2 linked regions of the Rhodospirillum rubrum ATCC 11170 genome follow. The protein of the gene in region 1 interacts with the protein of each later gene in a pairwise test. Links are inferred from orthologs where the notes say so. Each region holds a gene or a part of one and is shown in the gene's direction. Other genes may lie near its edges. The genes, in order: RRU_RS12350 and RRU_RS01080.

What was found.
Region 2: the proteins of RRU_RS12350 (region 1) and RRU_RS01080 interact in binary tests that used the Escherichia coli proteins (3 or more experiments, as listed by UniProt). The link is inferred for Rhodospirillum rubrum ATCC 11170 from one-to-one orthologs.

The regions. Positions count from the first base shown.
Region 1 is NC_007643.1:2,773,767-2,788,446, reverse strand. What follows is about bases 10,818-13,663. They hold RRU_RS12350 (ABC transporter permease), read left to right. Parts: upstream 10,818-11,574; coding sequence 11,575-12,753; downstream 12,754-13,663. Other genes in these bases: RRU_RS12345 (ABC transporter ATP-binding protein), read left to right, coding at 12,753-13,663; osmF (glycine betaine ABC transporter substrate-binding protein OsmF), read left to right, coding at 10,818-11,452. In the rest of the region: RRU_RS12415 (sigma-70 family RNA polymerase sigma factor), read left to right, coding at 1-223; RRU_RS12410 (FecR family protein), read left to right, coding at 319-1,314; RRU_RS12405 (TonB-dependent siderophore receptor), read left to right, coding at 1,450-3,888; RRU_RS12400 (PepSY-associated TM helix domain-containing protein), read left to right, coding at 3,897-5,078; RRU_RS12395 (hypothetical protein), read left to right, coding at 5,071-5,571; RRU_RS12390 (hypothetical protein), read left to right, coding at 5,571-5,906; RRU_RS12385 (DUF6162 family protein), read left to right, coding at 5,918-6,442; RRU_RS12380 (metal ABC transporter substrate-binding protein), read left to right, coding at 6,439-7,359; RRU_RS12375 (metal ABC transporter ATP-binding protein), read left to right, coding at 7,356-8,087; RRU_RS12370 (metal ABC transporter permease), read left to right, coding at 8,084-8,974; RRU_RS12365 (metal ABC transporter solute-binding protein, Zn/Mn family), read left to right, coding at 8,971-9,912; RRU_RS12360 (nuclear transport factor 2 family protein), read left to right, coding at 9,999-10,400; more of osmF, read left to right, coding at 10,538-10,817; more of RRU_RS12345, read left to right, coding at 13,664-13,754; RRU_RS12340 (ABC transporter permease), read left to right, coding at 13,751-14,533; RRU_RS12335 (lipocalin family protein), read left to right, coding at 14,573-14,680.
Region 2 is NC_007643.1:248,598-263,115, reverse strand. What follows is about bases 7,903-10,586. They hold RRU_RS01080 (BolA family protein), read left to right. Parts: upstream 7,903-8,914; coding sequence 8,915-9,259; downstream 9,260-10,586. Other genes in these bases: RRU_RS01070 (VTT domain-containing protein), read left to right, coding at 10,057-10,586; RRU_RS01075 (hypothetical protein), read left to right, coding at 9,509-9,817; RRU_RS01085 (J domain-containing protein), read right to left, coding at 8,115-8,726; cobS (cobaltochelatase subunit CobS), read right to left, coding at 7,903-8,042. Also shown: rpmB (50S ribosomal protein L28), read left to right, coding at 113-412; RRU_RS01105 (DODA-type extradiol aromatic ring-opening family dioxygenase), read left to right, coding at 630-1,469; RRU_RS01100 (DEAD/DEAH box helicase), read right to left, coding at 1,453-5,082; RRU_RS01095 (cobaltochelatase CobT-related protein), read right to left, coding at 5,108-7,009; more of cobS, read right to left, coding at 7,053-7,902; more of RRU_RS01070, read left to right, coding at 10,587-12,468; RRU_RS01065 (endonuclease/exonuclease/phosphatase family protein), read left to right, coding at 12,465-13,259; RRU_RS01060 (restriction endonuclease), read right to left, coding at 13,439-14,518. UniProt on the Escherichia coli protein: Transcriptional regulator that plays an important role in general stress response. Has many effects on cell morphology, cell growth and cell division. Acts by regulating the transcription of many genes, including dacA (PBP-5), dacC (PBP-6), ampC and mreB.

The DNA.
Region 1 (14,680 bases):
CGAACAAGAGGCGATCGGCCGCGACGACCTGCGCGCCGTCGCCCAGGCCCTGGCCAGCCTGCCGCCCCGCACGCGGACCGCTTTTGATCTGCACCGCTTCGAAAATTGCACCTTTGCCGAAATCGGCCAGCGCCTGGGCATCTCGCAGACCCGCGCCCATAGCCTAGTCCACGAGGCTTTGGCCCATTGCCTCGATCACCTCGATCGGAGTTCAAAGCTTTGATCGAAAAAAACAATGGGGGAAAGCCCGGGGCCGTTCGTCTAACCAAGGAGGGGATGGAGGATCGTCCCGCATGCGCAAAAAGCAGGGAGACGGCGATGGCCGTGGGGGCCGCCGGGGATAGTCGAGAGGATGCGGCGCGGGATCGCCTGATCGCCGAGGCGACGGCGCGGTTCCTGCGTTTGCGAACCGATCCCGCCGATGCGGCCGGGCGCGCCGATCTCGCGCGCTGGCTGGCGGCTTCGCCCCGTCATGGCGAGGTGTGGCGCGCGCTGGAGCGCACATGGCGGGCGACGGGACTGCTCGGCCCGCTCGCCGCCCCCCAATCGGCCCCGTCGCCGGTTCGCCGTCCCGCCCGCCCGTCCAAACGGGCGCGCCGGCTGACGGCCTTCGCCTTGGCCGCGTCGCTGGCCCTGGGGATCGGCGCGCTGGTCGGCGGGCCTTTGTGGCCGGGCGCCGATTACCGGGCCGGGGCGGCGGGGATCGCCGCGATCGTCTTGGAGGACGGCTCGCGGGTTCGGCTCGATGCCGGAAGCGCGCTTGATGTCGCCTATGGTCCCGATCGGCGCGAGGTGGCCTTGCGCGACGGTCCGGCCTTCTTCGAGGTCGAGCCCGATACGGCGCGGCCCTTCGTCGTGCGGGCGGGCGCGGTGGAGGTCACGGTCACCGGCACCGCCTTCGCCATCGATGTCTCGGCGAGCGAGGTTGGCGTCAGTGTCGAGCATGGCGGCGTTCGCGTGGTTTCGGCCGGGCGGAGCGCCCTGTTGGCGCCGGGGGAGCGGATGCGCATCGCCAAGGCCGATGGCGCGGTTGTGCGCGACCGCGTGCCGCTTTCGGCCATCGGCCCCTGGCGGCGTGGCCGGTTGCTGGTCGAGGATCGGGCCTTGTCCGAGGTGGTCGAGGCGGTGGAGCGCCATTTCGCCGGGGCGATCATCCTTGGCGATGGGGCAATGGCCGAACGGCGGGTCACCGGCGTCTTCGATCTTGGCGATCCCGAGCGGGCGCTGCGGGCGGCGGTGGAGCCTTTGGGCGGAGAAATCCGCCGGCTCGGCCCCTGGCTTTTGATGGTTTCCGGACCCTCCGATCCGCGCTAACGCGGCTTTCGGGAAAAAGTTCCTAAAAAAACGAGGATTTTCTGAAGAATGCTTCGGCTGCGTCGTCTCTTTCCCACAAGCGCATGCGAACAAGTCGCATTATCGCTTTTAGTATGGGATGGCGAGGGTATCCAAATGAGGCATGAGGGAAGGGTGGGGCGGACCGGGCGACGGGCCGCCCTGGTGGCCGGGGCGTCGGTCGCGGTCTTGGTGATGGGAGGGGTGGGGGCCGCCGGCGCGGCGTCAGCGCCGCAGGTTTCGCAAGCGGCGGCGGTGCGGTCGTTTGATATTCCCGCCCAGTCGCTGGCCGGGGCCCTGACCCTGTTTGGCGATCAGGCGGGGGTGCAGATCGCCGCCGAAAGCGCCGTGGTCGCCGGGCGGGCGGCGCCGGCGGTCAGCGGCGCCATGGCGCCCGAGGAGGCGTTGCGCCGATTGCTGGCGGGCAGCGGGCTGCTGTGGCGCTTCACCGATGCGACGACGGTTGTGCTGGAAAAGCCGGCGGCGGCCGGCGGGGTGACCGTGGCCGATCCGGTGACGGTCGAGGCCGCCCCCTTGCGCCAATCGCCGACCGGGCCGGTCGCCGGTTTCGTCGCCGAACGCTCGATCACGGCGACCAAGACCGATACGCCGATCGTCGAGACTCCGCAGGCGATCGCCGTGGTCACCGCCGATCAGATGGACAAGCGCGCCGTTCAGAACGTCGGTCAGGCGCTTGGCTATGCCGCCGGTGTCGTCGCCCAGCCCAGCGGCGCCGATGCCCGTTACGATGTGCCGCAGATCCGCGGGTTCTCGGTGGCCGAGGGTCAGTATCTGAACGGTCTGCGCATCATGCGCGGCTTCGGCGCGCCGTCGGTCGAGGTCTATGGCCTGGAGCGGATCGAGGCCCTGCGCGGTCCGTCTTCGGTTCTGTATGGGCAGGCGAGCCCGGGCGGCCTGCTCAATATGATCAGCAAGCGCCCGGTCGATGAGGCCTTTGGCGAAATCACCGTCGAGGCCGGCAGCGAAAAGCGCTTCCAGGGCGGCTTCGATCTCGGCGGACCGATCGCCGATGATCTGCCTTTGACCTATCGCCTGACCGGTGTGGTCCGCGACAGCGGCACCCAGATGGATCACATCGACGACGACCGTTATTTCCTGGCGCCGGCGGTGACCTGGAAGAGCGACGATCAGGCGACGCGGGTCACCTTGCTGACCCAGGTTCAGCACGATCGCTCGGGATCGCCGCTGGGATTGCCGCTGGCTGGAACGCTCTATGACAATCCCTTGGGCAAGCTGTCGCGCGACCTTTATCTGGGCGAGCCCGATTTCGACGAGTCCGCGCGCACCCAATGGAGCTTGGGCTATGAGGCCGAGCGGCGGGTCAATGATCAGGTGACGCTGCGTCAAAACGCCCGCTACATGGCGCTCGATTGGGATTACCAGGGCCTGTATTACGCCGGTTTGGCCAGCGACAACCGCACGGCCTATCGCGGGACCTCCTATCAGAACGAGGACCTCGATACCGTCAATGTCGACACCCAGGGCGAGGTGACGCTGGGCACCGGGCCGCTTGCCCATACGGTTCTGGGCGGCGTCGATGTGCGCTATTTCGACGCCCACACCAAGTCGCTGTTTGGCTCGGCGCCGTCGATCGACATCTATAACCCGGTCTATGGTCAGGCGATCGCCGCCCCCACCGGCAGCGCCACCGACAAGACCCAACGGATGACCCAGGTCGGGCTTTATGTCCAAGATCAGATCCGCTGGCACGACTGGCAACTGACCGCCGGCCTGCGCCACGACGTGGCGACCATCCGCACCAAGATCAAAGGTAAGGGCGGCGGCAAGCAGGACGACGCCGCGACCACCGGCCGCGTCGGCCTGTCCTATATCTTCGATTTCGGTCTGGTGCCCTACCTCAGCTATTCGACCTCGTTCGATCCGCAGACCGGCACGGCGGCCCCGCAACGCGGCGGCGGCAATTTCGATTCCAGCCAAGGGCGCCAGTACGAGGCCGGGATGAAATTCCAGCCCAAGGGCTACAACAGCTTCCTGGCGGCGTCGCTTTTCGATCTGACCCAGACCAACGTGAAGTCGAGCGACCCGCTCTATAGCGGCTATAGCGTCCAAACCGGCGAGATCACCGTTCAGGGCTTTGAACTCGAAGCCCTGGCCAGCCTCTACGAGGGGCTGAATCTCAGCGCCAGCTACACCCTGCAAGAGGCCGAGATCACCGGCGGGGCGGCCAGCGAAAAGGGCAACCGGCCGGCCAATGTGCCAAGCCAGACGGCCTCGCTGTGGGTGGATTACACCATCCAACCCCAGAGCGCGGTGGGGAAGCTGGGCTTGGCCGGCATCGGCCTGGGCGGCGGCGTGCGCTATGTCGGCGAACGCTATGGCGACAACGCCAACACCATCAAGCTCGAGTCCAACACGGTTTTCGACGCCGAGATCGGTTACGAGCGCGAAACCTGGAAGGTCGCGCTCAATCTGAACAACCTGACCGATGAGGACACCATCGGCACCTGCACGGCCTTTGGCTGCTACTACGGCGACGGACGGACCGTCGTCGGTAAACTCACCTATCGCTGGTAAGGACCGCCATGGACAAGACCCCGCGGAAATCCTCTGGAGCGCGTCTCTGGTTCCTTGTGCATTCCTGGATGGGATTGCCGTTGTGGGCCTATGTCTTCTTTCTGTGCTTCACCGGCACCCTGGCCTCGGTCAGCCACGAGATCATGTGGCTGATCGATCCGGAGGTGCGGGCGGGCGCCAGCGGCGATCCGGCTCCGGCCAGCGCCCTGATCGCCGCCGCCGAGGCCGCCGCCCCGGGGTCGCGCGCCCTGTCGGTTGGTTGGGGCGCCGATTACATGGCGGCGACGGTGCGTCTAGGCCTTGAGAACGGCCTTTACGCCATGGCCTATGTCGATCCGGTCAGCGCCACCCTGCGCGGCATCGGTTCGGATAACCCCTTGCCGGTCTTCCTGCGCGCCCTGCATGGCTGGCTGCTGTCGCCGTGGACGGGCGGCTATCCCTGGGGGTGGTATCTGGTGGCGGTGATGGCGATTCCGCTGCTTGGATCGGTCGTTACCGGCATGGTCGTTTACAAGCGCTTCTGGCGGGCCTTCTTCACCCGCCCCAAGCTGCGCACCGGCAAGGGCGCCCGGGTTCTCCTTGGCGATCTTCACCGGCTTGGCGGGGCGTGGTCTTTGTGGTTCGTGCTGCTAATCGGCGTCACCGGCCTGTGGTTCCTGGTTCAGGCGGCGATCGTCGATCTGCGCGGCGCGCTTGATCCCGGGGCGCCGCTGGTGGTCATCGACCGGGCCGATCTGCCCAAACGGGCCCCGGGCGAGCATCCGCCGCCGGCCGAGGTCGACGCGGCTTTGGCCGCCGCCCAGGCCACCCATGCGGGTGGGCGGGTTACCGCGCTTTATTTCCCCGGCACCGCCTTTGATCCGATCTATGCCTATGGCAGCGGCCGGGTGCCGCTCCTGTCGGATGTGACCTATGTCCATCCGCGCACGGCGGAGGTGCTTTATAGCAAAAAGGGCGGAGACTCCGGGCCCCTGGGCTTGGCCTCGCAGATCCTGCGGCCGCTCCATGTCGGCGATTTCGGCGGCCCCGGAGCCCTGGGGCTGGCGATCAAGGGGGTGTGGTTCCTCTTCGGCTTGATTTTGTCGATGCTGATCTTTTCGGGGATGCTGATCTGGAGCAAGCGCACCGTTCGCGCCACCCTCGAGATGCGCCAAGGCGCTAAGCTTGGGGAGAGCCCCTCCCATGCGTAAGCTCTGGCACCGCTCGAAATTCCATCTCAGCGCCCTGATGCTGTTTCTTCCGGCGTTCTATTTCGCCCAGCAGCACGGGGCCTTTTCCACCGCCACCGCCGTCGGCGCCATGCCGGCGACGGCCCCCGCCGCCGTTGCCTTGGGGCCGTGGCGCGTGGCGGTCAGCGCCATGCCCGGCCTGCCGGAACCCGGGGCCGACGGCGCCCTGCGCCGTTTCATCTTGGTCAAGATCGTAGAAGGCGATGTCGACACCATCCGCGGCAGTTTCCTGCGGATCGGCAAGCCGCGCAATATCCGCACGCTTGGCGCGCTGGCTTACGGCAATCCCCATTTCGCCATGGCTCAGGTGCCCGTTCCCGAGGGTCTGACCGGCAAGGAAGAGCTGTGGCTGACCATCGAGGGGTGGGACGGCACCCTTCACCAAACGTCCTGGCCGCTCGCCGCCGTGACCGGCCAGGGAGCAGACCAAGAGACCAAGGAAGGGAACCGGTGATGAAACGTATTTTTCCGATGTCCTCCTGGGCGATCGCCCTGGGTGGGCTGGGCGCCGCCCTTGTGTCGCCCTCGCTCGCCCTGGCCCATTATCCGCTGTGCAGCTGCGAGATGGCCGACGCCCAGACGGTGCGCTGCACCGGGGGCTTCTCCGATGGCTCGGGCGCGCCGGGGGTGACGCTCGATGTCATTTCCTATGACGAGCAGGTTCTGGTCGCCGGCAAGCTCGGGGCCGATTCGACCCTGGTCTTTCCCAAGCCGGCCAGCGAGTTCTACGTGCTGTTCGATGCCGGCCCCGGCCATACGGTCGAAATCGAACACGCCGACATTCATTGACGGTGGCCCCGATGCACAGACAAAGGGTCGCCGCCGCCGGGGCGGGACGCGAGGCGGGGTGGGTGGCCCTGGCCGCCCTGGTTATCGTTGTCGCCGCCGCCTCGTGGATCGGTCTGCGTGGACAAACCCCCGAGGCGGCCGCCCTCGCGCCCTATCAGATCGACGCGCGGACGGCGCTGACCCCGGCTGAACAGGGGATTTTCGCCGATCTGCGTCTGGTCGCCCTGGAACTCGACCGCACCGCCCCTTTGCCCGGACCCGATGAGCTGGGCGCGGAAGGGTTGCCGCCCTTCGTCGCCGATGCCAGTTGGCGGGCGCGCGGCGGCCATCGCTGGCACGCCGTGGACGGCGGCTATGTCGGCCTCAGCGCCTACGCCGAGGTCGCCGCCTCGATGGTTCTGCGCCTGGAGGGCGAGGGGGCCGAGGTCTGGCTCAAACCCACCCATACCCCGCCGGCCGGGCTCGATGAGGCGACGCTGATCGCCGAGGGCTGGAAGCAGGCCGTTACCTCATTTTCCGCCGGAGTCACCCGATGAACCGTCGCCGTTTCCTGTCGCTCGCCGCCGCCACCGCCGGCAGCGCCGCCCTGCCGGCCCGATCCGTTTTCGCCGCCGACCGTCCGCGCATCGGGGTGACGCTCCATCCCTATTATTCCTATGTCGCCCATATAGTCGGCGAGGCGGCCGAGGTGGTGCCGATCATCCCCGCCGGCTTCAATCCCCATGCCTATGAGCCCCGGCCCGAGGATATCCGCCGCATTGGCACGCTTGACGTTCTGGTGGTCAACGGCATCGGCCACGATGATTTCGCCGGCCGCATGGTCGCCGCCTCGGAACGGCCCGATCTGCCGCTGATCGAGGCCAATGCCGAGGTGCCGCTGCTCGCCGCCTCGGGCGCCAATGCCCGCACTGGCGCGGCGGGCAAGGTGGTCAATCCCCATACCTTCTTGTCGATCACCGGGTCGATCCAGCAGGTCTATACCATCGCCCGCGCCCTGGGCGAGCGGGTTCCCGATCGGGCCGAGGTGTTCAACGCCAATGCCCGGGCCTATGCCAAGCGCCTGCGCGGCCTGCGGGCGGCGGCCCTGGCCAAGCTGGCCGGGGCGCCCGAGGTCGGCTTGCGGGTGGCGACCATCCACGACGCCTATAATTACCTGCTGCGCGAATTCGGCCTGGAGGTCGCCGCCGTGGTCGAACCGGCCCATGGCATCGAACCGAGCCCGGCGCAATTGGCCGAAACCATCGCCACGCTGCGCCGCCTGGATGTGCAGGTGATCTTCTCGGAGCTGAATTTCCCCAGCCCCTATGTCGAGACCATCCGCCGCGAAACCGGCATCGCCCTGTATGCCTTCTCGCATATCTCGACGGGCGCCTATACCGCGAGCCTGTTCGAGGAAGAGACCGGGCGCAATCTCGATACCCTGGTCCGCGCCATGCTGGAGGCCAAGGGGTGAGCGGTCCGTCGATCGAAATCAGCGGACTGAGCTTGGCTTTGGGCGGCACCTCGATCCTGGAGGACGTGGCGCTGCGGGTGGCGCCGGGGACGATCCAGGCGGTGGTCGGTCCCAATGGCGGCGGTAAGTCGTCGCTGGTGTCGGCCCTGCTCGGGCTGATGCCCCATCGCGGGACGATCGATATCGACTGGCCGGGCGATCGCCCCGGCGTGCTGGCCTATGTTCCCCAATCCCTGGCCTTCGATCCCGGTCTGCCGATGACCGTCAGCGATGTTCTGGCGGTGATGTGCCAGCGCCGCCCGGCCTTTCTCGGCCCCGCGCGCCGCCTTGCCGGGCGCTATGACCAGGCTTTGGAGCGGGTGGGGATGGCGGGCAAGCGTCATCGGCGCTTCGGCGCGCTGTCGGGGGGCGAGCGCCAAAGGGTTCTGCTGGCCCAGGCACTGATCCCCGACCCCGATCTGGTGATCCTTGATGAGCCGATGACGGCGCTTGATGAAGCCGGAGCCGTGATCTTCGAGGATGTTCTGGCCGGGTTCCGGGCGCGCGGCGTCACGGTTTTATGGGTGGAGCACGACCTGGGGGCGGTGCGCCGGCTGGCCGATCACGCCTGCGGCTTGAACCGCGCGGTTCTGTTCAATGGGCCGCCCTCGGCCGTTCTGGCGGCCGAGCGCCTGCTGGCGCTGTTCTCCGCCCCGTCTCAGCGCTCCCTGCGGGAGGCCCTATCGTGAGCTTCGAAGCGCTGCGCGCCGTCGTCCAGGGCTGGGCGGCGGCGGGATTGCTGCCCGCCGGGCTGACCTATGGCTTCCTGGTCAACGCCCTGATCGCCGCCCTGATCGCCGGTCCGGTGCTGGGTGGCCTGGGAACCCTGGTGGTGACCAAGCGTCTGGCCTTTTTTTCCGAGGCGGTCGGCCATGCCGCCCTGACCGGGGTGGCCATCGGCATCTTGCTGGGCGAGCCCTATACCGGGCCCTATGCCAGCCTGTTTGGCTATTGCCTGTTGTTCGCCCTGCTTGTCGCCTTCTTGCGCAATCGCACCGGCTTGGCCACCGAGACGCTGATCGGCGTGTTCTTGTCGGTGTCGTTGGCGCTGGGCGCCAGCCTGCTGCTGATGCTCTCGACCCGGGTCAACGTCCATATCCTGGAAAACGTGCTGTTTGGCTCGGTGCTGACCGTCGATGACCGCGATCTCGGCGTGCTGCTGGTCGTCGGGCTGGGGGTGAGCGTTGTCGGTTTGCCGCTGTTCAACCGCCTGATGCTGGGCGGCTTCAACCCGGCCCTGGCCCAGGTGCGCGGCGTGCGGGTGGTCTTTCTGGATTATCTGTTCCTGATGCTGGTCACGGTGGTGACGGTGGCTTCGGTGAAGATCATCGGCGCCATTCTGGTTGGCGCCCTGCTGGTCATTCCGGCGGCGGCGGCGCGGGTGGCGGCACGCTCCCTGCGTGGATTTTTCCTGCTCAGCATCGTCTTCGCCACGCTGTCGGCGGTGGCCGGGATCCTGATCCCGGTGCATTTCGACCTGCCCATTCCCTCGGGCGGCGCCATCATCCTGGCCGCCGGCCTTCTTTTCCTTGGGGCGTCCGTCGCCCGCATGCTGTCGCGGAGCAAGCCGTCATGAAGATCCTCGCCCTTTTCCTTTCCCTGATCGCTTTCACTCTGCCCTCGGCCGCCCGCGCCGAAGCGGTGATCCTGGCCGGTCATCCGTTGACGGCGGGATTGGCCGGCGCCCTGCTTGATGGTACGGCGGTGAGCCTGCGGGTGGTGGTGCCGGCCGCCCTGCCGATGGGCCGGCAGGCGGCTTTCCTGGCCGGGCGTGGGGAAAAGGCGCTGGCCGAGGCCGCCCTGGGCGCCGAGGCGGTGGTGTCGCTGCGCTCGCTGTGGCCCGAGGATCCGCTGTTTCCCATGGCGCGGCGGACCAATATCCGCCTGGTCGAGATCGACGCCGGCCGGCCGGTCGATGGCGCCTTGCCCGGGGTCGCCGCCGTGCGCGCGCCCTCGGCCGGGGCCCTGGGAGCGGCTTTGGGCATCCCGGCGCCGGCCCTGGCGCCGGCCGCCCCGGCGCCCTGGCTGTCGGCGAACGCCCTGGGGCGGATGGCCGATATCCTGGCCGCCGACCTGCGGCGCTTGCATCCCGAGGCCGCCCCGCGAATCAGCGCCAATCTTGACGGCCTGAAGCGCGCCCTGCTCGCCCAATCGGCGCGGGCGGCCCAGGCCTTCGCCGGCCTTGCCGATCCTGGCGTGGTGTCGCTCAGCGACCGCTTCGCCGCCCTGACGCCCGATCTGGGGCTGGATGCGCGCGCCAGTGTCGCCCTGGATGACCGTGAATGGACGCCCGAACGGACTCGGATCCTTGGCGATTTCCTGGTGGGCGAGGCGGTGCGGGTGGTTCTCGCCCATCGCCCGCCGCCGGCCGAGGTGGGGGCGGCGATCAGCGGGGCGGGGGCGAAGCTGGTGATCCTGGACAGCCTGGAAAGCGGTCCGCCGGTCGATGTTCCGGTGGCTTTCGCATCGATCATCGACGCCCTGCTGGCGGCCTTTCCGGCCGATGGCCTTTAAGGGCGTTCAAAAAGGAATTATGCAACCGATGGTTTTTGAGTCACACTTGGCGACGGGAGATAAAAAACCGACGGGAGGATAAACCCATGTCCAATGCCCTCGCCACCCTCGCTTCGCCAGCCGATGACATCGCCTTTTATGAAGAGCGCCTGCGCGCCGCCATGCTAACGGGCGATCTCAAGGGTCTTGAAACCTTGCTTGCCGATGATCTCGCCTTTGTCGATCACACGGGATGCGTGAAAACCAAGCAAACCCATCTTGAGCCTTATCGCGCCGGGCTGCTCAAGCTGTCGCGCCTGGATCTTTCCGACGCCGTGGTCCGCGCCGCCGGCGAGGACGGCCGGGTGGTGGTGGTGCGCGCGGTGACGGCGGGCGTCTATGACGGCGAGGCCTTCACCGAAACCTTGCGCTTTACCCGGATATGGCGGCGCACCCAGGGCCCGGCGGGCTGGAAGTTGGTCGCCGGTCATTGCAGTGTTATCCTCTGACCACGCTTTTCCTGTGGGGCAAGGGCGGCGGGGAGCGGGATGGAAACCGGCGGGGCCGAGGCATCCAATGGTGGAGATCGGCGTTTCCCCGGCGCCTCGTCCCGCCGCCCCCCCCGTTCGGATGAAAAGGGTCCTTGATGAAATCCGCTCTCGCTCGCCTTGCCTGTGCGCTTGTCCTGGGATTGACCACGGCCGCTGCCGCCCGGGCCGATGTGGTGGTGTCTTCAAAGATCGACACGGAAGGCGGGGTGCTGGGCAATATCATGCTGCTGGCCCTTGAGGCCCACGGCATCAAGACCGAGGATCGCTTGCAGCTTGGCGGAACGCCGGTGGTGCGCAAGGCGATCACCGCCGGGGAAATCGACCTGTATCCCGAATATACCGGCAATGCCGCCTTCTTCTTCAATAAGGCCGATGATCCGCTGTGGAAGGACGCGGCCCAGGGCTTCGCCACCGCCAAGGCCTTGGATTACGAGGCCAATCACATCGTTTGGCTGACCCCGGCCCCGGCCAATAACACCTGGGCGGTGGCCTTGCGCCGCGATCTGGCCGAGGCCGAGACAATCACCAGCTTTTCGGACTTCGGAAAATGGGTGGCCGGTGGCGGTCGGGTGAAATTGGCGGCCTCGGCGGAATTCGTCAATTCCGCAGCCGCCCTGCCGGCCTTTCAAAAGGCCTATGGCTTCACCCTTACCCCCGAGCAGTTGATCGTGCTGTCGGGTGGCGATACGGCCGCGACCATCAAGGCGGCGGCGGACCAGACCAATGGCACCAATGCGGCGATGGTCTATGGCACCGATGGCGGCATCGCCGCGTCCGATCTGGTGGCCTTGAGCGATGACAAGGCGGTGCAGCCGGTCTATGCCCCGGCGCCGATCGTCCGCGAGGAAACCCTGAAGCGCCATCCCGAGATCGAGCCGATCCTGGCGCCGATCTTCGCCGCCCTTGATCTGGAAACCCTCCAAGCCCTCAACGCCCGGGTTCAGGTGGGCGGCGAGCCGGCCCGGGCGGTGGCCAAGGACTTTCTGACCAGCCACGGGTTGCTTCCCTAGATCAGGATGATTTCAGGTCTGATCGACCTGAAATCTGAATCCTGATCTCAATCTAAATGTTAGAGCGGGATCTTAGGCGAAAACCGCGCACACTTTTCGCCATCCCGCTCTAGGGGTCCTTGATGGGGATATCCCTTGATCGGCCGGGGATCATCGTCGCCCTGGTGCTGGGGGCCGCCTTGGCCGGCCCGCCGTTCATGACCCTGCGGGCGAACCGGATCGCCAGCGGCAAAGGGGTGGCGTTGTTCGACGCGCTGCCCTGGGGCGCGGCGGCCGGCATTGTCGCCCTCGCCGTGATCGTCGGCGGCGTCGCCTTGCTGGCGCGGCGGCCGCTGGCCCGCCTGGGCGCTGCGGTGATCGGCGGAGGGGTGGGAATGCTGGCCGTCGGCTGGGCGGCCGAAGGCCTGACCCAGGCGGGCAATCCCTATGCCCGCATCGCCCCGGCCGGCGGCTTCTGGCTGCTGGTGCTGGCCTGTTTGCTGCTGGGGACCGATGCCCTGGTCCGCCTGAGGCCGGGACCGCTGGCCCGGCTGCTGGCCCTTGGCGCCCTGTTTGGCGCTTTGGGCCTGCTGCTGGCCTCGGGGCAGTGGGACGGGGTGTCGGTTCTTAAGGAATACGCCAATCGCGCCGATGCCTTCTGGCGCGAGGCTCGCACCCATCTCGCCCTCGCCCTCGGGGCGGTGGCGGTCGCCTGCGCTGTTGGCCTGCCCTTGGGGGTGCTGTGCCACCGGGTGGCTTGGCTGCGCGGCATGGTCTTGCAGGGGCTGACGATCATTCAGACCATTCCCAGCATCGCGTTGTTTGGGATTTTGATGGCGCCGCTCGGCTGGTTGGCCGCCCATGTGCCGGCGATCGCCGCCCTGGGCGTGCGCGGCATCGGCGCCACGCCGGCTTTGGTCGCCCTGATCTTGTACGCCTTGCTGCCGGTGGTCGCCAATACGGTGGTCGGTCTGGCCCAGGTGCCCGCCGCCACCGTGGACGCGGCGCGCGGCATGGGCATGGGGCGCGGTCGCCTCCTGCGCGAGGTGGAACTGCCGCTCGCCCTGCCGGTGATCCTAACCGGGGTGCGCATCGTGCTTGTTCAGGCGATCGGTTTGACCACCGTGGCCGCCCTGATCGGCGGCGGCGGCTTTGGCACCTTCGTTTTTCAAGGCGTTGGTCAGGCGGCGATGGATCTGGTGCTGCTGGGCGCCCTGCCTACTGTCGCCCTGGCCTTCGGCGCCGCCGTGATCCTTGACGCCTTGATCGAGGGGGCGCGGCGCGGCGGCGGCGCCCCCACCCCTGGCGTCGGGAGACGGTGATGCCCCAGCCGATGATCGTGCTTGACCATCTGACCAAACGCTTCGCCGAGACCACCGTGGTCGATGACGTGTCGCTGGGCATCGACGAGGGAACGGTGCTGACCGTGGTCGGCACCTCGGGATCGGGGAAATCGACGTTGCTGCGCCTGATCAACCGCCTGATCGAACCGACGGCGGGGCGGGTTCTGATCGGCGGCGTCGATACGGCGACCCTGGCCGGCGACGATCTGCGCCGGCGCATCGGCTATGTCATCCAGGGCTATGGCCTGTTCCCCCACCGCACGGTGGCCGAGAACATCGCCACCGTACCACGCCTGCTGAAATGGCCGCGCCCGCGCATCGATGTCCGCGTCAGGGATCTGCTGGCGGCCTTTCAGCTTGATCCGGCCGAGCATGCAACGAAGTTCCCCCATCAGCTTTCGGGCGGCGAGCAACAAAGGGTGGGGGTGGCCCGCGCCCTGGCCGCCGAACCGGCGCTGTTGTTGATGGATGAACCCTTCGGTGCCTTGGATCCCTTGATCCGCGGCAAGGCCCAGGATGATCTGCGCGCCCTGCAGCGGCGCTTCGGGACAACGGTGCTGCTCGTCACCCACGATATGGAAGAGGCCTTTCGCCTGGGCGACCGGGTGGCGGTGATGGACCGCGCCCGCGTGCTGCAATGCGCCCCGCCGGCCACGCTGCTGACCCGGCCCGCCGATGCCTTCGTCGAGCGGCTGATCGGCGGCGCCGACCGGCCCTTTCGTCTGCTCGATCTGCTGTCGGTGGAGGCCGCCCTTGAGCCGGGATCGGCCGAGGGGCCGCCTTTGGCGGCGGGCGCCAGCCTGCGCGACGCGCTCTCCGCCCTGGCCTGGAGCGGCCGGCCCGCAATGGCGGTAACCGATGCCGAGGGACGGGTGCTGGGCAAGGTCAGCCTGGGCGGCATCCTGGCCCATGCCCGGGGGGCGACCGGGGACGTGGGCGTGCCGCCGGCCGAGGCCGAACCGGCGCGCGGGACGCGATGACGGCGTGGCGATGGATCGGCCGGCTGCTGCCGCGCCTGCTGGCCCTGGGCGTGCTTGCCGGCTTCCTGGCCCGCCCGGCCGCCTTCGCCCCGCTTTTCGCGCCGCTGGCCGAGAACGGCGCGCCGGCGATCTATACCCAAAGCCCGCTGCTTGGCCTGACGCTCGATCATCTGCGCATCGTCGCCCTGGCCGCCACGCTCAGCACCCTGATCGCCCTGCCGCTGGCGGTGATCGTCACCCGGCGGGCCGGGCGGGCGTTCTTTGGCCTGTCGCGCGCCCTGGTCAACCTGGGCCAGACTTTTCCGCCGGTGGCGGTTCTGGCGGTGATGGTGCCGCTGGTCGGCTTCGGAGCCAAGCCGGCGCTGATCGCGTTGTTTCTGTATGGGCTTTTGCCGATCTTCGAAAATACCCTGGCCGGGCTGACCCAGGTTCCCGCTGCCGTTCTCGACGCGGCGCGCGGCATGGGCATGGGGCCGCTGACCCGCTTGGTTCGCATCGAGCTCCCCTTGGCCTTGCCGCTGATCCTGGAAGGGATCAGGGTGTCGACGATCATCAATCTGGGAACGGCGACCATCGGCTCGACGGTGGCCGCCCCGGGGTTGGGCGAGGTGATCATCGCCGGGCTGCTGTCCAACAACACCGCCTTCCTGCTTCAGGGCGGGCTGCTTGTCGCCCTGCTCGCCGTGCTTCTGCACGACGGCCTCGGTCTGATCGAGCGGCGGGTGGCGCGGGCGATGGGGCGGTTCGAGACCGGGGGACCGGCCGCTCCCGGTCGATGACGCCGCTACCGGCACCACAGTCAAAGGGGACTTTCCGCCATGGCTTTCATCACGATGTTTTTAGGCGATCTGGCCGGCGACGCCCTGCGCGTCGCCCGACGCGGCCGGGCGGGGGTGTTTGGCCTGCTGGGGATGCTGGCGGGCTGT
Region 2 (14,518 bases), 2.5 Mb from region 1 along the record:
CCGCGCCTTGCGCCAAAAGGGGCGATTTTACTTGACGAAGACGGGGGGCTTGGGTAGAACCCGCCTCTCTTTCGAGCCACGAGAACCGCATTTTTTTAAAGAGGACCGACACATGTCCCGTCGTTGCGCCGTAACCGGCAAGGGCGTGCAGACTGGCAACAATGTCAGCCACTCCAATATCAAATCGCGTCGCCGCTTCCTGCCGAACCTGCAGGTCAACTCGCTGATGAGCGACCTGCTGCGTGAGCCGGTGCGGATGCGCCTGTCGGCCCATGGCCTGCGCACGGTCGAGCATCGGGGCGGCATCGACGCTTTCTTGCTGTCCACGCCGTCGGTCGAGCTGACCGTCGAGCTGCGCAAGGTCAAGCGTCGCATGGTCAAGATCCGCGACGCCGCCGCTGCCGCCGCCTAAGCTTCGGCACGGTATTCCGCTTTCCACGGCCCGCCGGTCTTGATCGGCGGGCCGTTGGCGTTCTGGGCTTTGCGCGCGATTGATCGGGCCGATTGATCGCGGGTCATGACCGGCTTGTTTCCATAAGCCGCGCTACCGGGCTCGGCGGCCGCGCGCCATCTTGAGATCACGGTCCCCGACAAAAGGGGGGCTTGGGTAGCATGATGGAGCTTTCACGATGTCGCGATCCGGCCTTCCCGCCAGCCTGTTCCTGTCCCACGGGTCCCCGGCCCTGCTGCTTGGCCCGGAGGCGCCGGCCTATGGCTTTCTTGATGGCCTGGGGCCGCTGCTTGCCGGGGCCAAGGCGCTGATCATCGCCAGCGCCCATTGGCAGACCGGCGTGCCGCGCGTCGGTTCCAGCGCCTTGCCGCAAACCATCCATGATTTCTCGGGCTTCCCCGCGCCGCTTTACGCGATCACCCATCCCGCGCCGGGCGCCCCCGAGGTCGCCCTACGGACTGTGGCCTTGCTGCAAGCCGCCGGCTTCGCCGCCGAAGCCGATGCCAAGCGCGGCCTGGACCACGGCGCCTGGGCGCCCTTGCGACTGATCGATCCCCAGGCGCGGCTGCCCGTCGTTCAGGTCTCGTTGGTGCGCGGCGGCGGGCCGGCGGTCCATCTGGCCCTCGGCCGGGCCCTGGCGCCCTTGATCGACGACGGCGCGGTGGTGATCGGCTCGGGCACCCTGACCCATAACCTCGGGCGCTACCAGGGACAGGCGGCCAACGCCCCGGCGGCGAACGATGTCGCGCCCTTCGCCCAGTGGATGGCCGGGAAAATCGCCGCCCAGGATCTGGACGCCCTTCTCGCCTATCGCCGGGCGGCGCCGGGCGCCGTGGACCATCACCCGACCGAAGAGCACCTGATGCCGCTGTATGTGGCCCTGGGCGCGGCTGGCGACGGCGCCATCGGCCAACGCCTGCACGACAGCGTCGCCCATGGCGTGCTGGCGATGGACGCCTACCGCTTCGACAGGGAGACCGCCCAAGCCAACAGGGCCAAGGTCAGCCCAGCGGCCTGAGGATTTCCTCGATCACCTCTTCGGAGAGCAGCGAGGAGGGCCCGGCCTCGCCGTCGAACAGCCCGTCGAGCAGGCCGCGCTTGCGGTCTTGCAGGGCGAGGATGCGTTCCTCGACGGTGCCGGCGGCCACCAGCTTGTGAACGAAGACCGGCTTATCCTGACCGATGCGGTGGGCGCGGTCGGTGGCCTGGGCCTCGACCGCCGGATTCCACCAGGGATCATAGTGAATGACCGTATCGGCGGCGGTCAGGGTCAGGCCGGTGCCGCCGGCCTTGAGGCTGATCAGGAAGACCGGCACCGCGCCCGACTGGAAGCGGGTGACCGGGGTATCGCGGTCGCGGGTTTCGCCGGTCAGCGACACCCAGGGGATCGAGGCGGCGGCCAGCCGCTCCTCGACCAGGGCCAACATCGACGGGAAAGCCGAGAACACCAGGGTACGGCGGCCCTCGTCGACAAGGTCGCGCAGCATTTCCTCGAGTCGGTCGAGCTTGGCCGAGGGCGGCGGTTTGCGCGGCCCGCCCTTGACCAGCCGCGGATCGCAGCACACCTGACGCAGCCGGGTCAGGGCGGCCAGAATGTGAATGCGCCCGCGCGCCAAGCCCTTTTCGGCCAGCACCTCGCGAATCGCCTTATGGGCGGCCAGACGGACGGCCTCGTAAAGGTCGCGCTGCCCGCCTTCCAGTTCGACCATATCGATCATCTCGGTCTTGGCCGGCAGATCGGTGGCCACCTCGTCCTTGGTCCGGCGCAGGATGAACGGCCGCACCCGCACCGCCAGGGCGCGGCGGCGCGGGCCGTCGCCGCGCTTTTCGATCGGGCCGCGGAAGACCCGGCGGAAGGTGGCGCCGTCGCCCAGCAGCCCGGGCATCAGCAGATCCATCAGCGCCCACAGGTCGCCCAGGTGGTTTTCCAGCGGCGTGCCGGTCAGGAACAGCCGGTGACGGGCCTTGAGCGCGGCCACCGCCTTGTATTGAACGGTCTGCGGATTGCGGATGGTCTGGGCCTCGTCCAGCACCAGCATGTGCCAGGGCTGGGCCTTCAGCACCTCGAGATCGTGGCGGACCAGGGCATAGGAGGTGACGACCACATCCTGGTCGGCCATCTGGGAAAAGCCCGCCGCCCGCTCGGGGCCATGCAGAACCACCAGCCGCAGGCCGGGGGCGAATTGCGCCGCCTCGCGCCGCCAGGCGCCAAGCACGCTGGTCGGGGCGACGATCAGCACCGGATCGTTCAGCCGCCCCGATTCCTTTTCGACCAGGATATGGGCCAGGGTCTGCAGCGTCTTGCCCAGCCCCATATCATCGGCCAGGATGCCGCCCAGGTTATTGGCCCGCAGGAATTGCAGCCAGTCCAGCCCCTCATTCTGATAGGCCCGCAGCGACCCGACCAGCCCCTTGGGCGGCGCCACCGCCTCGCGCAGGCCGACGACGGCCAGCCGGCGGGCGATATCGCGCGCCCCTTCGGCCCCCTCCCAGACGACGCCCAGCGGCTTGCCGGCCTCTTCGAGCAGGGCCAGCGGCCCAAGATCGCGCCCGCTCAGCCGCACCCCCGGACCGGCGCGCTCGTCGGGCACGGCCACAGCATGAAGGGCATGGAAGATCGGCCGCAGGCGGCGCACGGCGACGGGCAGCACCCGGCCATCGCCCAGCGGCAGGTACAAAAGCTCGTCCTCTTCGCGCTCGACCAGATCCTCGCCCTCGCCAAGCAGGGTCAGCAGCGCCGGCAGCAGATCGACCCGCTCGCCGTCGATGGTTACCCCCAGCCCGACCGACAGCCAGCCGCCGACCGTGCCTTCCAGCCCGCCAACGGCATTCAGACCACCCCACCAATCCTGGCTGTCGGCGACGACCGGGCGCACGGGAAAATCGGGATCGATCTCGATCCGCCAGCCGGCCTCTTCCAGGTCGGGCACGCCGTCGCGCAGGAAATCGACGGCGCGTTCGCGTTCCTCGCCACGCGGCAGAAAGGGCGGGGCGATCAGCCGATCGGCGCTGATGCCGCCTTCGACCCGCACCCGGCCCAAGGCCTCGGCGACGCGCAGCGGGCCGATGCGATCAAGCTGGCGTAGCGCCGTGCCTTCGGCGGCGAAATCCCGCTCGATGCGCATCAGGCTGGCGCCAACCATGCGCAAAGGCGCCGGTTCGCTGGAATCGGCGGGCAGGATCACGCTGTCATAGGCGAAACACGGCCGCGCCACCAAGGCCTGGGTGGTCTCGCCGGGCATCTCGGCGCCGCGCATCCGCGGCACGGCGCGCAGGGCGAGCAGGCGGAGGATCGGCTGGGGGGCGACGGACAGCGGCTGGGCATCGATCGGCGCGGGCAGCACCGGAACCGCCGCCGGCAACAGGGCGCCCAGGCGGCTGCGCACCGCGTCGACCGAGGTCGGCGGGATCGGCGGCGCGCTGAGCAAACGCGCGGCAAGGCGCGGATCCAGGCCGAGATCAAGCGGTCCGGTCTCGCCGGACCGGGGATCGACATAGGCCGGCGGCTCGATCGGCAGGGCGCGCAGATCCCAGGCCTCCGCCTCCGGGCTTTGCCCGCTTTCCCCATCCTCGGGGGCGGGGGAAGCGTCGTCCGGATCGGTCCGTGTCGGGGCCTCGACAGCCTCGCCGTCGAGAGCCCCGATCTCGGGGATAGCAGGCTGGGCGATATAGGGTTGGCCGATATCGGGCTGGGCAGTCTCGGGATCAGCGGCCTCGGGCGCCATCGCCTCGGGCTCGATCGCCGGTCTCTGCCAGCCCTCGCCATCCGAACGCCAGACCAGCTTGGCCCGGCGCGCCGCGCCCGGATAAAGCGTCGGACCATCGGGGCCGCCCCACCGGCAGCGGCCGCTGGCCACCATCGCCGCGAACAACTCGCTGCCGCTGATCTGGGGCAACAGCAGGGCGTTGCCGCCCCCGGGGGCGCGCAAGGCCGCCAGACGCGGCACCAGGGCCAAATCGCTGGGCCGCAGATAGGCCGGGCGGGCCGGCGAGCGCACCAGGGCGTCGGCCGACAGGATGCGGCGCTCAACGCTCGACATCTGGCCGTCCTTGAGCACGGCGATCGACCACAAGGTCACTTCGATCTCGGCGCTGACCCGCCCCCCGCCCCGGCTCTCGCTCCGGCCCTCGCCATTTTGCGGAACGCCGCCTTCCCCCTGGGGGCCGACCACATAGATCAAGCGGTGGCGGATCGCCGGCGGATAGGCCTCCGGATCGCCGACCTCCTCGAAGCCGGCGACGGCGGCGATCCATTCGGCGAGAGCGGGATCAAGGGTCGGTTCGCTGACCGCCGCCTGGGCCGGCCGCGCCCCGAAGGACCCATCCCAAGCCGGAACCACCGGTTCGGCCTCGCGGGCCAGGGTTAATAAAACGGCGGCGACATGCTTGCAGGCGAAGCCGACCGGGCAGGAGCAATAGCCAACGATCGACAGACCGCCCAGGCCGTTCTCAAGCGTAATCGTTTGCACATAGCGCCGCCCGGCCGAGCCGGCGACCTGACCGGAAATCTCGTCGTCGGCCACCCATTCGGCTTTAAGCACCCGCCCGTCTTTCAGGTACTCCTCGCCGCGCTGAAAATCCTTCGGCGCCAGCCGGGCCCGAATGAGATCGGCCGTCAGAAAACCCGGCATTGTCCGTCTCCGCGAAAAAAAAGGGTCAAAGGGCCAGCCGGTCGGCCTTGCGCCAACGGCGGTTCGGCGCGGAGGGCTCTTCGAACAATTCGAGAAGCTGGCGCATCATGGTGCCGCCCAGGTCCTCGGGATCATTGATGGTGACCGCCCGCTGATAATAGCGGGTGACATCGTGACCGATGCCGATGGCGACCAATTGGGCCGGCGAGCGATCCTGGATCAGGGCGATGACCTCGCGCAGATGCTTTTCCAGGTAATTGCCCGTATTGGCCGAAAGCGTGCTGTCGTCGACCGGGGCGCCATCGGAGATCACCATCAGGATACGCCGGGCTTCCGGCCGGCCGACCAACCGGCTATGGGCCCACAGCAAGGCCTCGCCATCGATATTTTCCTTGAGGATGCCTTCCTTGAGCATCAATCCCAAGGCCCGGCGGGCCCGCCGCCAGGGCACATCGGCTTCCTTATAGATGATATGGCGCAGATCGTTCAGCCGTCCGGGAAGCGGTGGCTTGCCCGCCGCCACCCAGTCCTCGCGGGCCTTGCCGCCCTTCCAGGCGCTGGTGGTGAAGCCCAGGATCTCGACCTTGACCCCGCAGCGCTCCAGGGTGCGCGCCAGGATATCGGCGCTGACGGCGGCCACCGAAATCGGCCTGCCGCGCATCGAGCCGGAGTTATCGATCAACAGGCTGACCACCGTATCGCGGAACTCCATCTCCTTTTCCTGCTTGTAGGACAAGGTATAGGTGGGGTTGGCGACCATGCGGGCCAGCCGGCTGACATCAAGCAAGCCTTCTTCCAGGTCGAATTCCCAGCTACGGGTCTGCTGGGCCATCAGTCGGCGCTGCAAGCGGTTGGCGATGCGCGTCACCACGCCTTGAAGCGGCGAAAGCTGCATATCAAGCTGGGCGCGCAGGCGGGTCAGTTCTTCGGGATCGCACAGATCCAGGGCGCCAACCACCTGATCATGGGTGCGGCTGAACACCTTGTAGCGGTCGACGTCGTCGTCCTCGTCGACCGAATTGCGCCGGCGCGACGGATCGCCCTCGCCAGCCGGATCCTCGCCGCCCTCGCCGGGCAGGGTCGCCTGCTGGGCGGAGCCCTCTTCCTCGCCCTCGCCGCTTTCCCCCTCGCCCGGCGCCATCTGCATGTCGCTTTCCGGACCGGGGCTTGAAATCCCCTCGGGCGGGCTGTCCTCGGCCCCTTCGCCAGCTTCGGGCTCGCTCTCGCCGCTGCGGGTTTCGTCATCGGAGCGGTCGGCCTGGGTCGGATCGAAATCCTCCAGGCCCATTTCATCGAGCAATTCGCGGGTCGAGCGGGCGAAGCGCTTCTGATCGCCCACTTCGGCGATCATCCGCTCCAGCGCCGCCTGGGCGGACTCGGGCAGCACCTGACGGGCCAGATCGAGCACATGACGGGTCACCGGCCCGGGCGCGACCTTGCCAAAGCGTTCCAGAGCCAACAGGCGCACCGCCTCGCCCAAGGGGATCTGACCGGGATCGGTGGCCTTGTCATAGCCTTCGCCGGCCAGCCGTTCTTCGACCGCCCCAGCGATATTGGCCGCCACCCCGGCCATCCGCCCCGCCCCCAGGGTTTCATAGCGCGCCTGTTCCAGGGCGGAAAACACCTCGCGGGCTTCGATCCCGGTCGGTTCCAGCCCGGCCTGGATGGTGATGTCGTGGTGGCGCAGTTTCAGGGCCAGACTGTCGGCGGTGCCGCGCAGCCGGGTGATCTGTCCGGGATCGAGCTTGCGCGGCGGCAGGGGCAGACGGGCCTGCCCGCCGATCAGCGCCGCCCCGCCCGGGGTATAAGACACCACCAGCCCCGGCCGCCCGGCCACGGCGCGCAGCGTCGCCGAGGTGACGTTTTTCAAGGCTTCCTGCGGCTCGTTCGCCCGGCCGCCGGCACCGGGCACCGGAATACGCGTCATCGCTTCGATCCGTCCCTGACCTGTCGCCGCCCCGCGCCGCGCCTCACAGGAAGGCGGTGCGGAAGGCCGCACTCTCGGGGAGCTCCTTACCAAAGCACCGCTGATAATACTCGGCGATGATCGGACGTTCGGTCTCGTCGCATTTGTTCAGGAAGGTCACGCGGAAGGCGAAGGCGTCATCGCCAAAGATGGTGGCGTTCTCGGCCCAGGTCAGCACGGTGCGCGGCGACATCACGGTCGAGATATCGCCGTTGATGAAGCCGCTGCGCGACAGATCGGCCACGCCGACCATGGCGTTGATCTTGGCCCGGCCTTCGGGGGTGTCGTATTCGGGACGCTTGGCCAGGGCGATCCCCACCTCCACGTCGTGCTCCAGGTAATTCAGCGTGGCGACGATGTTCCAGCGGTCCATCTGCCCCTGATTGATCTGCTGGGTGCCGTGATAAAGCCCGGTGGTATCGCCCAGGCCAACCGTATTGGCGGTGGCGAACAGACGGAAATAGGGGTGGGGGCGGATCACCTTGTTCTGATCGAGCAGGGTCAACCGGCCTTCGACCTCGAGCACCCGCTGGATGACGAACATCACATCGGCCCGCCCGGCGTCGTATTCGTCAAAGGTCAGGGCGATCGGCCGCTGCAGACACCAGGGGAGGATTCCCTCGCGGAATTCCGTAACCTGCAGCCCGTCGCGCAAAACGATGGCATCCTTGCCGACCAGATCGATGCGGCTGACGTGGCTGTCAAGATTGACGCGGATGCACGGCCAGTTGAGGCGCGAGGCGATCTGCTCGATATGGGTGGATTTGCCGGTGCCGTGATAGCCCTGGATCATCACCCGGCGATTGAAGGCGAACCCGGCGAGAACGGCCAAAGTGGTGTCGCGGTCGAAGCAATAGGCGTCGTCGCGATCGGGAACGTGCTCGGACACCTCGGTGAAGGCCGGCACGGTCAGATCGGACTCGATACCGAACACGTCCCGCACGGAAACCTGGGTGTCGGGTTTATCAACGGGATACTCAGCAGCGACGTCCATGGACTTCCTCGTTCTCAGGCAAACGGCTTGGTGATGAAAAAGCGGACCGCACAGGGGCGGCCGGGCAGAATGTCACGCGTTCAGGACGTTGACCAGCACGTGATAGGCTTCGTTGACTATCTTGAAACGCTCCTCGGAGTCCTTGTCCCCGCCGTTGGCGTCGGGGTGATAGCGTTTGACCAAGACCTTGTAGCGGCTTTTCAGTCCGTCCAGGGTCAGGGGTTCTTCAAGATCAAGCACCCGCATCGCCCGGGCGCGCGGCCCATCCTCGCGGTAGCGGGCGCCCTCGCGCGAGACCCGGGCGCGGGCGGCCTCGCCGTTTTGTTCCTCGAACAGGCCAAAGGGGTCGGCGAAAGGCGACTCCGTTCCGGGACGGGCGTTGACGGCGCGTTCGCCCAGCGGCCAAGTCGGGCGGTTCCACACCGTGGAATGGCGGATCTCCCGCTCGATCTCGGCCTCGCTCATGGCGCCATAATAATTCCATGTGCGATTATAGTCCTGCACGTGAACAAGACAGAACCAGTAATACTCGCGCAGGCCGCGATCCTTGGGGGCGCGGTAGAGCCCCTCGGCGCCACACCCCGCGTGATCACAACGGCGCGGCGCCAGCCCCGGGCCGTTCGCAAAGCCATCAAGGGGGGGGGACGGCGCGGTGCTTTTTGCGGCCGCCGCGTCCAATGCCATCGCTCTGTGTCATGACGGTGCCTACTATGGGGGCCCAACCGGCGCAAGGCAAGCCATCGACCGCCCTTGACAGGGAGCGCGCCCGCCCCCCAATCGACACCACACCCGGGTAACACCCCTCCCGGGTGACGGCCCGCCCCCCGGCCCCAACCGATCCCCGCCCCCGTCCGATCGCAAGGAAATCCGCCATGACCCTCGCCGCCCCGTCCTCCGCCACCCCGATCCGTGACCGCCTGGAAAGCAAGCTGCGGGCCGGTCTCGCCCCCGAAACCCTGATCATTCGCGATGACTCGCGCAAGCATGCCGGCCATGGCGATCGCCTCGCCGCCCTCGCCCCGGCCGATCAGGGCGGCCATGCGCCGATCGACGGCGCCGGCGAGACCCATTTCAGCCTCGACATCGTTTCGGCGCGCTTTTCCGGGATGTCGCGCTTGGAGCGCCAGCGTCTGGTCAACGCCTTGGTGGCCGAGGAACTGCGCGAGCGCGTGCATGCCCTGTCGCTGCGCTGCCGCAGTCCCGAAGAGCAGGCCTGACCGTCACCCGTTTTGCTGCGAGATGATCCAAGGGTTCCGCTTTGCTTCGCAATCCGCGAAACGTGCCGGCTCCGCAACGGCTGGTCTGCTTCAGGTGCTTTCTTGGCAAAATCCGGCAAGCCCTTGCCCTATGAGACCTTTCTGTCCGCCCGTAGTAATCGCGCCCCGACTGGTACGGTTCTTGCCATAAGGGAGTGAACCAAGGCCGTTCCCCGGCGAGCGGGGCGGAGAGCGCAAGGAACCCAATCGATGTCGGATAAATCCTCCCTGTCAGGTGCAGCCCGGGTTTTGGTGGTCAGCGAAGACGACAAGGTTCTTCGTCTGGCCGAAGCGGAATTATGCGATCGCTTTTCCGTTTTCACCGCCAATGAGGTTGCCGGCGCCCTGCGCCTGCTTGAAGAAGAAGGCCCCTTCGCCGCCGTTCTGACCGATCAGGCCAGCCGCGCCACCACCATCGACGGCATCTTGCCCGAACTGATCGGCCGTCATCCCGGCACGGCGCTGATGTTGCTCGACGCCACCTCGACCCGCGCCCCCCATGGCGTCACGGTTCACTAACGACCGCCTTGAAACGGAAGCCTTCACAAGGCAGACCGACTTCTGAAGGCCTCCGTTTTCGCCTCTGGCGTGGCGTGCGAAGAAGCCCCCCCGCGCTTTTCCGCCCGCCACGCCCGCCGTTCCCCTTGGCCGTGAGCCTTGGGCTTTCGGAACTCCGCCCCTCCCCGCACGTTTGGCCTTAAAGGGAGGGTGCGGCGTTCCGGCCGGCCTCCCGCCCGAAAGCCCAGGCGGAGACGGCCATGATCACCCCCCCCCTTGCTGCCAGCCCCCCCCGTACCGCCGAAGACCAAGAGCCCCCCCCCTTCCGCCTGCCCGGGGACGCGGTCTGGCGACGGGCCCATGCCGATCGCTGCGCCATTCTCATCGATGGCGAGGCGTATTTCTCGGCCCTGCGCCAAGCGGTGATCGCGGCGCGCCGCGAGGTGCTGATCATCGCCTGGGAACTGCATTCCAAGGTCGATTTGCTGCGCGATGTCGAAATCGACGACCAGGGTTTGGCCGCCGACGGCTGGCCCGTCGCCCTCCAGCCACTGCTGCTGGCCGCCCTGGAACGCAATCCCGATTTGCATATTCACATCGTGCTGTGGCGGGTGGCCGTGCTGTTCCTGCTTGAACGCGAGGTCCCCTTCGATCTGCCCAAGCTGTGGGCCTGTCATCCGCGCCTGCATTTCGTTGAGGACGGCGATCTGCCGGCCCTGGCCAGCCATCACCAGAAGATCGTCGCCATCGATGGCCGCTTGGCCTTCAGCGGCGGTCTCGACCTCACCACCTCGCGCTGGGACACATCGCGCCATCTCGCCCATGATCCGCGCCGGGTGAACCCGGACGGCGCCTTTGGCCGACCCTGGCACGATGTGCAGGTCATGGTCGATGGCGACGCCGCCCGCGCCCTGACCGAGATCGCCCGCCGCCGCTGGGAGCGGGCCACCGCCGAGCCCTTGCCCGCCCACGACATCCTCCCCGCGCCGGCCGAGGCCGTTTCCGATCCCTGGCCGGCCGCTATCGCGCCGGACTTCACCGATATCGCGGTGTCGATCGCCCGCACCGAACACGAATACGCCGGCCGCTCCGAGGTCCGCGAAGTCGAAGCCGGCTTTATCGCCACCTTGGAAAACGCCCGCGACTGGCTGTTCATCGAGCAGCAGTATCTGACCAGCGAGGCGGTCGGCGCCGTTCTCGAACGCCGCCTTGCCGAGGAGGACGGCCCGGAGGTCGTGATCATCCTGCCCCAAGGGTCGGATGGCCCGGCCCAGCAGGCGATCATGGACAAGGGCCGCGACGACATGCTCGACCGCCTGCGCGCGGCCGATCGCCATGGCCGTTTCGCCGCCTATTGGCCGATCGCCCGCGACAGCGACGAAGGACCGAACGGGGCGGAGAACGCCGAGGCCGCCGACCCCACCGATCCAACCGATCCGCCGGCCGAGCCCGAGGGCCGGGGCGTTTACGTTCATTGCAAGGTGATGATCGCCGACGGCACCAGCCTGCGCATCGGATCGGCCAATATGGCCAACCGCTCGATGGGCCTCGACACCGAATGCGACGTTATTTTGGAAGACGACGGCACCGCTGACTTCCACGCCAAGCTTTTTGCTTTGGCCTGTCGGCTGGCGGGCGATCTGCTCGGCCTTGATGCCCAGACGGTGGCGGCGCGGATCGAGGCCGAGGGCTCGTGGATCAAGGCGATCGAGGCCCTGCGCGACAAGCCCGGCAACACCTTGCTGCCCTTCACCCACCGCACCCCCACCTTGCTTGCCGACCTCGCCCCCGATCTTCGCCTGTGCGATCCCGACCGGCCGCTTGATCCCGACACGGCGGCGGCCATGCTGATCGCGCCGTCGATCGAAGAACTGCCGCCGGCCCCGCCGCCCGATCCTTCCGGCGGACGCAAGCGCCGCAAGGCGTGGCTGGCCCTGGCGGCGGTGGTGGCGGTGGGCGGCGCCCTGGGGCTGGCCTGGACCAATCCCGATCTGCTGAAATGGGCCGATCCCCATCGCCTGCTTGATGCCCTGGGATCGTGGACCAGCTCGCCCTTCGCGCCGTTGGTCGCCGTGCTTGGCATCGTCGCCCTGGGACTGGTCGGCTTTCCGGTGATGGTGATGATTCTCGGCACCGGCATGGCCTTTGATCCGTGGATCGCCCTGATCGTCAATCTTCTGGGGGTCGGCGCCAGCGCCTCGCTGTTGTTCCTGATCGGCCGCATGGCCGGCCGCGACGCCATCGAGCGCTTCGGCGGCCGGGCGATTCCGGCGCTCAGCCAGCGCTTGGCCAAACAGGGGGCGGCCACCGTGGCGGCGCTGCGCAATGTGCCGGTGATGCCCTTCACCCTGGTCAATCTGGTGTGCGGCGCCACCCATATCCGCTTTCGCGATTATCTGGTCGGCACCCTCCTGGGGATGGCTCCGGGCATCGCCGCCCTGTCGTTCCTGGGCGAGCGGGTCGCCGCCAGCTTGCGCGACCCCACCTGGGGCAGCTTGCTCGCCCTGGCCGGGGTCGGCATCACCACGGCGGTGCTCGCCCATGCCCTGCAGCGCTGGGCCGAAAAGCGCGAGAAGACCTCGGGCAAGCCGGCGGGAGAGACCGGGACGACCGCCGAGCCGGAGACCCGATCAGACGCGGCAGCCCGACCGGCCGCCCGCCCGGCGGAATGACGCTCCATCAGCCCAGTCCCCTGGTCCCGCACAGCACGTCAACGAGCGAGGGGTTCGCCGGTTCGATCGCCCTTCGCGTCGTCTGCTGGAACCTTCATGGCTGCGTCGGCACCGACCGCCGCCGCGATCCGTCGCGGGTGGCCAAGGCCCTGGCGGTGCTGTCGCCCGATGTCGTAGGCCTGCAAGAGGTCGATCTGCGCCGCCATCCCGGCGAGGCCGAGGATCCGCTGACGTTGATCGCCCGCGCCACCGGCATGCGCGCCGTCCATTCGCCAACGCTCAAACGCGACGGCGGCGCCTATGGCAACGCCATTCTCAGCCGCTGGCCGGTGGTCGCCGCCCTGCCGCTGGATCTATCCGTTCCCGGATGCGAACCGCGCCGGGCGATGGACGCCACCCTCGAGCATCCGGCCGGCCCGCTGCGGGTGATGGTCACCCACCTCGGCCTGGGCCGCAAGGAGCGGCGCTGGCAGGTCGGCCGGCTGGGCGAACGCCTGTCGCGACCGCTGGCCGGCGCCGACGGCCGCGACGCCCATCATCCGCTGATCCTGATGGGCGATTTCAACGAATGGCTGCCCTGGGGGCAAACGGCGGTGGCCGGCTTGAAGACGTGGTTCGACGCCGATTGCTCGCGCCGCACCTTCCCCAGCTGGCTGCCGATCCTGCGCCTCGACCGCCTGCTGGTGCGCCCCTCCCCCCGCCGCCTGACCCCCTGGCCAACCCTGCCCCAAGGCCAAGGCATCCGCCGCGCCTCCGACCACCTGCCCTTGGTCGTCGACCTGGAGTTTTAAGGGACGGCGGGCATGCGAAAAAGGCGCCCGGCTTTCGCGGACCGCCTTGAGGTTGTTCGGGTCTGGTTGCGGGCGCACAAAACTACCGATATCGGCATTCGCTTCAAGTCGCGGTTTAAAAGGACAAGTTCCGATAGCTTATTGGGCCAAGACTTGTTCAACGCCGCAGAACGATAACCTTAATCACAGAGATTGAAATGCACGGGCTCGCCGTTCCAAGCCCTGAATAAATCATGCCCGTTCCAGTACCTCACCTTTCCGTCGCTCACCGACCGCTTCGCGCGGAACACGTTATCCGCTGTCAGGCCCTCTAGGCATTTAGAGCCTATGTCAGGCACTTCAAAACCCTCCTGCCAGTAACCGGAGATCGTTCGCGAAGGAATCCCCATTAACAGGGCTGCGTACTTCGTTTCCTTTAGCACAACCGCGAACTGGTTCGTGATGACCGAGTAGCCAGTACGAGCGTAGACTATGCGGGAATCTTTCGACGAAAGATTCTGAAGCAAGTACGATACTGCTGATGGCGCGACAAGTTTTGATTTGTCACGAATAATCCCGTCGCTTGCATTCTGACACCAGTTCCGCACGTCGTTCGACGTAGCAAGTGTCATCGGAATGCGCGTTCGGCCAGCGAACTTGCGTGCTGAGGGTAGGTAATCGGATGTTGTCACGAAAATGCTCTTTTGCGCATTCTCGACATCTGCCACACCATGCAGTGCTGCCACAGCAGACATATCTATTTTGTTTCTCGGTGAGTATTTTTTTGCCTGAACAAGCGTCAGTACGTCCCCGAGAGGATCGCGCTGAAGCACGCGAACATCAATTCCCCCATCATTCGAGCCGGGGCCGAGCTCACACGTAAAGCCTTGGCTTTGAAATATTCTGAATAGTAAAATTTCAAACTCGCGCCATGTGAGCCGATGCAAATCGTCTGGTCGCTTGGCGAAATGCGAATACAGCTCCTCGTGAACATCGGCTATGTCCTGCTGTACCAGCCCGCATACCCATTGCCAGTTGACATAGTCGAGGAACGGTTGGAACAGAGGGCTATCGTCCTCAGGATAGATATGAACGCTCACCTCATCGATCCGATCGAACCAGAAACCATGCCGCGCGAGTAGCTCGATGAACTCGACATCGAGATCACCAAATTCCCCATCTAGCGCACGACCAATATCTCCATTGAAATGCAAAATAGTTGCAACAGGGGCTGCTTCAGGTTCACCATCCACTCGTTGGGCGTAAGTCTGAAAGCCGCA